Regions from separate parts of the Psychrobacillus sp. Z16_25 genome, predicted to be linked through region 3. Evidence: riboswitches for the same ligand, from Rfam matches in the RefSeq annotation. Region 3 holds a riboswitch; each other region holds the start of a gene.

Region 1 (3,284 bases), on a different contig from region 3:
AATCTAGAATTTGAAAGGGCGAAAGAATATAGAGATCAGATTGCCCATATTGACCAAGTGATGGAAAAACAAAAGATGACGATGAATGATTTTACAAATCGAGATATCTTTGGCTACAAGGTGGATAAGGGTTGGATGTGTGTGCAGGTGTTTTTTATTCGCCAAGGTAAGCTAATAGAAAGAGACGTATCTCTATTCCCGCTTTATCGTGATCCAGAAGAAGAGTTTCTTACCTTCCTAGGGCAGTTTTATGCAAAGGCTGAGCATATTAAACCGAAAGAAATATACGTTCCTGCTACGACAAATATAGAGCTTGCGACGGAGCTCTTGCAAATGAAAGTAATCGTTCCGCAAAAGGGTACTAAGAAAAACCTAGTAGACCTAGCACAAAAAAATGCGGAAATTGCATTAACAGAGAAGTTTCACTTAATTGAAAGACAAGAAGAACGAACAATCGGAGCGGTGGAGGAACTTGGTAAGCTAATGGGGATAGCTGCTCCTAAACGGATAGAGGCTTTTGATAATTCTCATATTCACGGAACAGATGCTGTATCTGCAATGGTCGTATTTGTCGATGGAAAGGCACATAAAAAAGATTATCGTAAATATAAAACACGAACTGCCGCAAAGCACGATGATTATGGTGCTATGCGTGAGGTTGTAAGGAGAAGGTATATACGAGTGTTAAAGGACGATCTTCCACTTCCCGACTTAATCATTATTGATGGAGGGAAAGGGCAAATAGAAGCGGCTAGGGAGATTATAGAGGATGAATTGGGATTAGATATTCCAATAGCAGGTCTAGCTAAGGATGGTAAGCACCAAACCTCCTCTCTTCTTTATGGCGATCCGCTTGCAATTATTCCAATGAAACGTACTAGTGAGGCTTTCTATCTTCTTCAGCGTATCCAGGATGAGGTCCATCGATTTGCTATCACTTTCCACAGGCAGCAAAGAGGAAAGCATACAATTGCCTCTTCTTTAGATGGTATTCCAGGAGTAGGCCCTACTCGTAAAAAACAGCTATTAAAGCATTTTGGCTCTTTAAAGCGTATGGAAGCAGCTACAAAGGAAGAATTTATGGAAGCTGGTATTCCTGCTAAATTATCCGAACAATTAGTGGAGCATTTTCAAAAAAGTTCCTTGTCTTCCGAATAATACTGTGTTATGTTAGTAAAAACTTAATATTCACTTTTCAGTGAAGATAGAGGTGCGAGTCAACAAGAGTAATCTACAGGAGGAAGAAAAGTTCCTGCGATTGTAGAGGAAAGGGTTGTTCGCCGAAATATAGGATGGCTTTTCTCATTCTATGTTGGTCCTGCGTTTAAGAAATGTAGGATTGTCAGAATGTATATTCTGGAGGGCTATCTCAAATGGACATCTTTTTGACCGTGTATGAGAGTTAGCTTTTCACAATATGTGAAAAGCTTTTTTTTATCCCAACAGAGACTCGGGGTTAACCCGAGATGACGTATGTCATAGAGAAAAAAGGGAGATGAAAAATACGTGAGTAGAATTGTCATGAAATTTGGAGGAACATCTGTAGGTTCTATAGAAAAAATTGAGCATGTAGCAAGACGGATTCGAATAGAAAGAGAAAAGGGGCATCAAATTGTTGTCGTTGTGTCAGCCATGGGCAAGTCAACGGATGAGTTAGAAAAACTAGCAGCAGAGATTACGGACACACCAGTGAAAAGGGAGATGGATATGCTTCTATCAACTGGAGAACAGGTAACAATGTCCTTATTGGCTATCCAATTAAATGCCCTTGGAATAAAAGCAATTTCCTTAACTGGTTGGCAAGCAGGCATTATAACTGACCAGGTACATAGAAATGCTCGAATTGAAAAACTAGAATCAGAAAATATTCAATCCTACTTATCAGAAGGACAGGTAGTCATTGTAGCAGGATTCCAAGGCATGACAAAAGACTCTGCTATTACGACGCTTGGTAGAGGCGGCTCTGATACCACTGCAGTAGCGATTGCAGCTGCAATTGAAGCAGACATTTGCGATATCTATACAGACGTGGATGGTGTGTATACGTCCGATCCAAGGTATGTGAGAGATGCAAGAAAGCTAAAACAGTTAGAATACGATGAAATGCTAGAACTTGCTAACTTGGGAGCAGGTGTGCTTCATCCGAGGGCAGTTGAATTTGCCAAAAACTATAAAATTCCTCTCAGGGTTAGAGCGAGTTATAACGAAGGGGAAGGTACTATATTAAAGGAGGAAGTAGATTTGGAAAAAAACCTGATTGTTCGTGGAGTAGCGTTTGAAGCAGATATAGTACGGTTAACAATCGAATATGAGGTGCCTTTCAATGGATCGTTGTCCTCCATATTTACCACCTTGGCAAATCATCATATAAATGTGGATATTATTGTCCAAAGTATTATTGACGGTGTAAAGCCTACTGTATCTTTCTCTATTAAAAAGGAATCCCTTGCGGAGGCGATTTCTGTCTTAGAATCCCATAAGGGACAACTCGGTTTTACTTTTGCGGATTTTGAAGTAGGTCTTTCAAAAATTTCAATAGTTGGTTCAGGTATGGTCTCTAATCCGGGGGTGGCTGCACAAATGTTTGATCGATTGAGAAAGGAAAATGTGCCGATTAAAATGGTCAGCACCTCAGAAATAAAAGTGTCCGTAGTAGTTCCACAGGAAAATATGATTCAAGCGGCAAATGCTTTGCATGAGGAATTTGGTTTGGCAATCAGTAACTAAGCTCCAGATAAAAAAGCCAATCCAGTTATCATGGATTGGCAGTTTCTTTGTTATTTACTTTTTGCATCCCATTTAATAAGAAAAGAGACAATTCCTGTCTTTTTTGTAATCTCATCATAGCATTCTGTCAGATAGCCCTCAATTTTTTGATGTTGCTCAGCTAGAAAACCCGCCTCCAAGCTATGGCATCTATTTACTCCGCTAGGAGGTAAATGATACATATGTAAAAGATAGGACAAGGAATCCTTTGTGGATTTCTCTAATTCAAGCTTTCCCCAACCTGCTTCGTGAAAGAATGAGACAGCTTCTTCCATTGAATAAAGGGGAAATTTTCGAGCAAGATCTTTTCCCGCCCAATATAAAATATCTTTTTCATGTTTCCCGAGAATGGAAGTGAGAACGTGATCTCTTAACAGCTCATACCCGAAGGTAGAAACCTGGGACTCTTCTCTTTCACCCATGTACAACCCTACTTTCAACGCAATTTAACAAAACTACTACTCTATTTTAGCATAAATACTTTTTCTAGAGAAAAGGAATACTTTGTGAAAAAAGAT
Region 2 (3,284 bases), on a different contig from region 3:
GTTAAGAGACCCGCGAATGTATATAGAGGCTTTAAATCCTAAGGTGTTTGTGCCTACCCACCATGATAATTGGTCTCCACCAATTACTACTAGCGCAGAAAACTATCGTGAAGCTCTTGAAAAGGAGCTGGACAACCTTTCAGGAAATATTCCCGAGCTTATATTCTTATCGGATCCAGATGACTACGTCAAACCCGAGCGTTTAACCTTTAATATATTAGATGAAAAGTGGCGATAAAAAAGTGGTGAGTAGAGAAAGATATAGTCGCTTTCTCTACTCATTTTTATGGTAAGCAGTCATTTTGTATGTAACGTTTCTTTCCTTTATTGCGTCTATTATAGTAACTGTGTATAGGAGCTGAAAAATGAAAAAGCTACTGTTTATTTTGTTACTATTCCTGGTCGCTGGATGTGAAAGTATAAACGAATCTCACCAAGAATACCTATCCTCGTTAGGCTGGGAGATAAAGGCGTCGGGTGAAGTAAAAAAGTATATATTAGATGTTCCGGAAGAGATGCTTGAAAATTATCGAGCAAGTGGTGTGACGTTTATCGAGCAATATAACGGAAAAGAAATAACAAGATATGAATATAAACTTAAGGAAAAAACGGTAGACAATCAGCATTTAATGGCATATGTCTATGAGTATGAGGAGGAAATTATAGGAGGAAGTGGTTCTCTGCCAACTCATACCCCAGGAACCTTCAACTTGGAGAATAAAGAGAGATTGGTAAAGGAGAAATTAATTAAAAAGTAGAAGAAAATTAATGGAAATATGAATTTATATATGGATTAAAAAGAAAAAAATGTAATAAAGAATCATTGACAGATAGAAAATGGTCATGTAGACTATGAACAATAATTGAATAAAACCTCGCTTACATAAGTGAGGTAGAGGCGCGATATTTAACAGTTCCTAGAGGAGCAGGAGAAAGCCATGATGCTAGGAAGAAGGAAATGTCGCCGAAGTGTGTAATAATCTCGTTATTACATGCTGGGTCTACAGTGAATAACTGTAGGACTGTCCATGTGAAACATCCCGGTTTCTCATGGTGTGCTATCTCATTAGGGAAAAGTAGAGGAATTCTGGGCAACCATACATAACGGACCTGAGTTCATCTCAGGGCTTTTTTTGTATGTTTGTCCTTTTTTTATTGCTTGGAACATATCATTTATAAAAAAGGAGATTCATAGACATGAAAAACAAGATAACTATTTTCTTAACCATTCTAATTGCTACCATGCTATTAGCGTCATGCGGTACATCTAATCAAGAAGAGACAGGAAATGCTAGTGCTAGCGAGGAAAAAGAAGTGTTTCGAATTGGCTTAGAAGCAGGATATCCTCCTTTTAACTGGACGCAAATGGATGAGTCAAATGGAGCAATAAAAATTAATGGAGCTGCAGAATACGCAGGAGGCTATGATGTAGAAATTGCTAAAAGAATTGCAGAAGGGCTTGGAAGAGAATTAGAAGTGGTGAAATTAGAATGGGATGGCTTAGTTCCAGCTTTAACTTCTGGAAAAATTGATGCTATTATTGCCGGAATGTCTCCAACGGAAGAAAGAAAGAAAACGATTGATTTCTCCGATAATTACTATACCTCTAATTTTGTCATGGTCGTAAAAAAGGGTAGTGCTTATGAGGAAGCAACCTCTATTCAGGACTTTAAAGGTGCTAAAATAACGGGACAATTAAATACCTCTCATTATAATGTGATTGATCAAATCAATGGAGTAAAGAAGCAGCCTGCATCTGATAATTTCCCTGCAATGAGAGTAGCCCTAGAATCTGGCATGATTGATGGCTATGTATCGGAGCGGCCAGAGGGAGTAAGTGCATCCACTGCAAATGAAAACTTTGTGATGATAGAGTTTACTGAAGGTTTTAAAGCAGATCCAGTAGAAACAGCTACAGCTGTTGGATTGCAAAAAGGAAATCCAGATATCGATAAAATTAATGAGATTCTAGCTGGAATAAGTGAAGAAGAACGTCAAAAGCTGATGGATACAGCAATACTTAATCAGCCAGCAGCTGAATAAAAAAGATGGACCAGCTGCCTAAATTAGTAGCTGGTTTTTAAACAGATAAACGAACGAATGTCTTAAATAGGGGGAAAACATGAGTGTAGAGTGGATCATATCAATCGTAACAAATTACTGGCCAATGTTTCTTCGAGGCGCCGGCATTACCTTGCTAATCTCTATTATAGGAACCATTATTGGAGGGGCGATTGGCTTACTTACTGGGGTTATTCGTACAATTCCAAAGCCTTCAAGAGGTATTAAGAAATTTATTTTAACATGTATCAATTTCTTTTTATCAGCTTATATAGAGTTCTTTAGAGGAACACCTATGATTGTACAAGCGATGGTTATCTTTTATGGCTCCGCTTTAGCCTTTGGATGGAACCTGCATACTTTAGTAGCTGCCTTACTGATTGTTTCCATAAACACGGGAGCTTACATGGCTGAAATAGTTAGAGGAGGAATCATCTCCATAGACAAAGGACAGTTTGAAGCCTCCCAAGCAATTGGTATGAATCATTTTCAAACAATGTTCCACGTGGTACTTCCACAAGTAATTCGCAATATTTTACCAGCAACGGGAAATCAGTTCATTATTAATATAAAAGATACTTCTGTGCTTAACGTAATTGGTGTAACAGAACTATTTTTCCAAACAAAATCTATCGCAGGAAATAACTTTCGGTACTTTGAGTCTTTCTTTGTAGCTTGTATCCTCTATTTTGTCATGACGTATGCAGTCACATTAATTTTAAGATATTTTGAGAGGAAGCTAGATGGTCCTGAAAATTACACAATGATAGTTGGCCAACCCCAACAGCTCACTATTCCAGTAAGTAAGAATGAAAACCACTAAAGGAGGAGTAGAAATGGAAAAAGTAATTGATATTCAACATCTAAGCAAATCCTTTGGCACACATGAGGTTCTGCGGGATATAAATTTCTCTGTCCAAAAAGGAGAAGTAGTTTGTATGATCGGCTCCTCTGGCTCAGGTAAATCCACTTTATTGCGTTGTGTGAATCTCCTAGAACAGCCAAGTGGTGGGCAAATTATATATAACGGAGAAAATATTTTAACCTCTAACCAAGACATAAACAGCTATCGAACGAAGCTTGGTATGGTGTTTCAGCAATTTAACTTATTCAACAATCACACTGTATTAGGAAATTGCACAGTTGGCCAAATAAAAGTTTTAAAACGCTCTAAAGAAGAAGCAGAAAGAATTGCGCTTAAGTATTTACAGGTAGTAGGAATG
Region 3 (3,284 bases):
GAAGTCCAGGGTGTTGTCTTTGTTGATGGAAAACCGTTACAAATTGAGAAGACCTATACTTTAGCTACTCTAGATATGTTCACCTTTGGTTACTTCTTTCCTTGCTTGAAAAATTCGGATAAACGATACATTATGCCGGAAGTTATTCGAGATATCGTGAAATGGTATGGTACCCATTACAATTATGAATATCGCTCATACTGATTCCCCTTGTTACATATAAGTAACAAGGGGGATTTTTTACTTGTTTTATCACAAAAGAAGACAGCGACATACATTTCATATTAGAACTCAGACAAAGCTAGCTATCTTTTTAGCAAGTTTTCTCCTATCGGTTGCTGGGGTATTCTATTATGTAAATGCCCAGCTGACACCAACCTATCTCGATTATGCAGAGGTTCAAACAAACAAGATAGCTTCTATGGTTATTAGTAAGGCAATAAATTCAAGAACATCAAACGTGCTTGATGTGAACGATATCATTGAGCAAGTACCTACAGAAAGTAAGACAATGGTAACGACAAAGTTTAATACGGAAATAATTAATAGGGTGTTGGCGGATACGAACAGCTTAGTCCAAGCACATTTGGAGCAGGCAGAGCGTGGAAATCTATCCAGTCTCCCTTATTTAGATGATATTGAGTATGACAAGCAAACGATGGAGGATCAAGGAGGGGTTGTGTTTTTTGTTCCAATGGGGCAGGCAACCAACATACCTCTAATTGGAAATCTAGGTCCAAAGATTCCTATACGCTTTCATGTGATCGGGAACGTCCAGTCAAATGTAGAAACGAAGATTACGGAGTTTGGAATCAATAATGCCTATGTAGAAGTTACCATCCACATAAAAGTAAGCGTACAGATAATAGTTCCACTGGCAAGTAAAATAAGTGTAGTGGAACAAAATATTCCGGTAGCGATGGGATTGGTTCAAGGTCAGGTTCCATATATTTACACAGGGGGTGATGGTGAGGCAGCTCCTTCGGTTGAAGTGCCAATACCGTTACCTGAAGATTAAAAAACCTTCACTTTTTAAAATTTCCTGTTATGATAGAATAAAATAAATACACATTAGGTAGAGGCTGCATTGCTTAATAGTATTGTACAGAAGGGTGACACCGTTGATCGTACAAGAAAGGAAGCATTGCCGAAATTAGATTTGTCGTCAAGCAATCTAGTTGGGGTTATTTTGAATAAAAATAACACTGTCATCTGTTGGAAAACAGATGGGGAGCTACACGTAGATGAACATATTACTATTCAACGTAGAGGCTAACCTAAATTTACTTAGGTTAGTCTTTTTAGTTTTTGAATCGCCCGCTTGGAGGAGCGTTTCTCACTCCATTAATTGGGGCAGACAGTAGTATACATGTTTAAAAGGAGGAGCAATAATGGAAGGCACTATTTATTCATTGATACCACCACTACTTGCGATTGTGATGGTTTTATTAACAAAAAGAGTATTATTATCACTTGGGCTTGGAATCGTTTCTGCAGCATTCCTGAGCGAAGAATTTTCATTGATAGGTTCTCTTCGTCTTTTGTGGGAATCTTTTAGCGTTTCTTTCTGGGATGATGGTTTCAACATGTACAATATTTATATTCTATTATTTATTTTATTTCTTGGAATTATCACCGCCTTTGTCAGTCTTTCAGGTGGTAGTAAAGCCTTTGCAAATTGGGCAGTAAAGAGAATCACCACAAGAAGAGGGTCTAAGCTATTAACTGCATGCCTCGGTGTCATCATTTTTATTGATGATTATTTTAATGCTTTAGCAGTAGGGCAGATTGCAAGACCAATTACTGATACATACAGAGTATCTCGAGCAAAGCTTGCATATATTATCGATTCGACCTCTGCACCTATTTGTGTTATTTCGCCAGTGTCTAGCTGGGGGGCATTTTTGATAGCTCAATTAGGTCTCATATTTTCTACTCATGCTATTACGGAGTATACTCCCTTGCAGGCATTTGTTTATATGGCTCCTATGAACTTCTATGTAATTGCAGCATTAGCTGTTGTTTTCTTCGTAGCTTGGACAGACTTTGATATTATGGGAATGAAAAAGCATGAAACTCGTGCTCTTGTAGATGGAGAGCTTTATGATAAAGGAAAAGTGAACCCAGGGGATCTTGCTGGTCATTTCCCGGAAAATAATTATGGAAAAGTAATAGATTTAATCTTGCCTATTGCTTCTCTACTCGTTGTAACTATTATAAGTATAGTTTGGACTGGCTATAGAGCTGCAGGCTCCACAAATCTTTTTACTATTTTTGAGCACACAGATGTACCTTTTTCTTTATTTATAGGAGGTCTTGTCGCTTCTATTTTGGCTATATTACTCTATGCAAGACAATTTAAAGTAAACCCAGATGCTAATGTTAAATACATTACAAAAGGATTATCAAAGGGAATCCAATCGATGATGGTAGCAGTTTTTATTTTAATCTTTGCATGGTCATTAGGATTTTTGATTACCGAATTAGGAACTGGTGACTACCTAGCATCATTGGTTACAGACTATAATGTACCAACTGGTATACTTCCTCTCATTTTATTTGTTGTAACTGCTTTTATGGCATTTGCCACTGGTTCATCATGGGGATCATTTGGTATTCTTCTTCCTATTGGGGCAAGTATCATTATGGCGGTAGAGCCAGATTTGATTTTACCAGTGCTTGCATCTGTTCTTGCAGGAGCTGTATTTGGTGATCATTGCTCTCCAATTTCAGATACTACTATCATGTCTGCGACAGGTGCAGGCGTGAATGTATTAGACCATGTTACGACCCAGCTCCCATATGCAATTATTTGCGCTATCATCGCAGGAATAGGGTATTTGGTCCTTGGTTTAACAGGCTCTGTATTATCAGGCTTTGTTACTGTGATCATCCTCATAATCGTTCTGTTTCTGTATTGGAGCATCAAAGGCAAGAGGAGTCAACAGCTAGTTTAAACGTTTCTCTATGGCTTTTCTGAAGGTTGTTTGAATTCAAATAATATGGTACATTGACAAAAGTAATAGTATGTTATTTGGGGAATGGGGTAAAGAAATGACATCATGTAAGCCGCCAAAGAAGGAGCATGAGCGGAAGCCTGACTGGCTGAAGATTAAGCTAAACACGAATGACGAGTATAAAGGCTTAAAGAAATTAATGAGAGAAAATAATCTCCATACGGTGTGTGAAGAAGCAAAGTGTCCGAATATACATGAATGCTGGGGTTCTAGACGTACAGCAACCTTCATGATTCTGGGAGCAGTTTGCACGCGAGCTTGTAGATT

What was found. A riboswitch is a leader RNA that binds a small molecule or an ion and turns the genes downstream of it on or off. The one in region 3 is predicted to bind lysine.
Region 1: another riboswitch for lysine. It lies ahead of AC1VU3_RS10905 (aspartate kinase); the one in region 3 lies ahead of AC1VU3_RS10145 (Na+/H+ antiporter NhaC family protein).
Region 2: another riboswitch for lysine. It lies ahead of AC1VU3_RS07405 (transporter substrate-binding domain-containing protein); the one in region 3 lies ahead of AC1VU3_RS10145 (Na+/H+ antiporter NhaC family protein).

The regions. Positions count from the first base shown of each region.
Region 1 covers NZ_JBXEOV010000009.1:50,115-53,398, reverse strand. The annotation lists gene uvrC (excinuclease ABC subunit UvrC) at 1-1,158, shown strand, start outside; lysine riboswitch at 1,198-1,375, shown strand; gene AC1VU3_RS10905 (aspartate kinase) at 1,507-2,727, shown strand; gene AC1VU3_RS10900 (YslB family protein) at 2,778-3,188, opposite strand.
Region 2 covers NZ_JBXEOV010000005.1:71,706-74,989, forward strand. The annotation lists gene AC1VU3_RS07395 (MBL fold metallo-hydrolase) at 1-238, shown strand, start outside; gene AC1VU3_RS07400 (hypothetical protein) at 366-758, shown strand; lysine riboswitch at 886-1,069, shown strand; gene AC1VU3_RS07405 (transporter substrate-binding domain-containing protein) at 1,198-2,043, shown strand; gene AC1VU3_RS07410 (amino acid ABC transporter permease) at 2,123-2,884, shown strand; gene AC1VU3_RS07415 (amino acid ABC transporter ATP-binding protein) at 2,898-3,284, shown strand, end outside.
Region 3 covers NZ_JBXEOV010000008.1:41,867-45,150, reverse strand. The annotation lists gene AC1VU3_RS10155 (bifunctional metallophosphatase/5'-nucleotidase) at 1-204, shown strand, start outside; gene yunB (sporulation protein YunB) at 245-1,018, shown strand; lysine riboswitch at 1,069-1,245, shown strand; gene AC1VU3_RS10145 (Na+/H+ antiporter NhaC family protein) at 1,392-2,957, shown strand; gene lipA (lipoyl synthase) at 3,055-3,284, shown strand, end outside.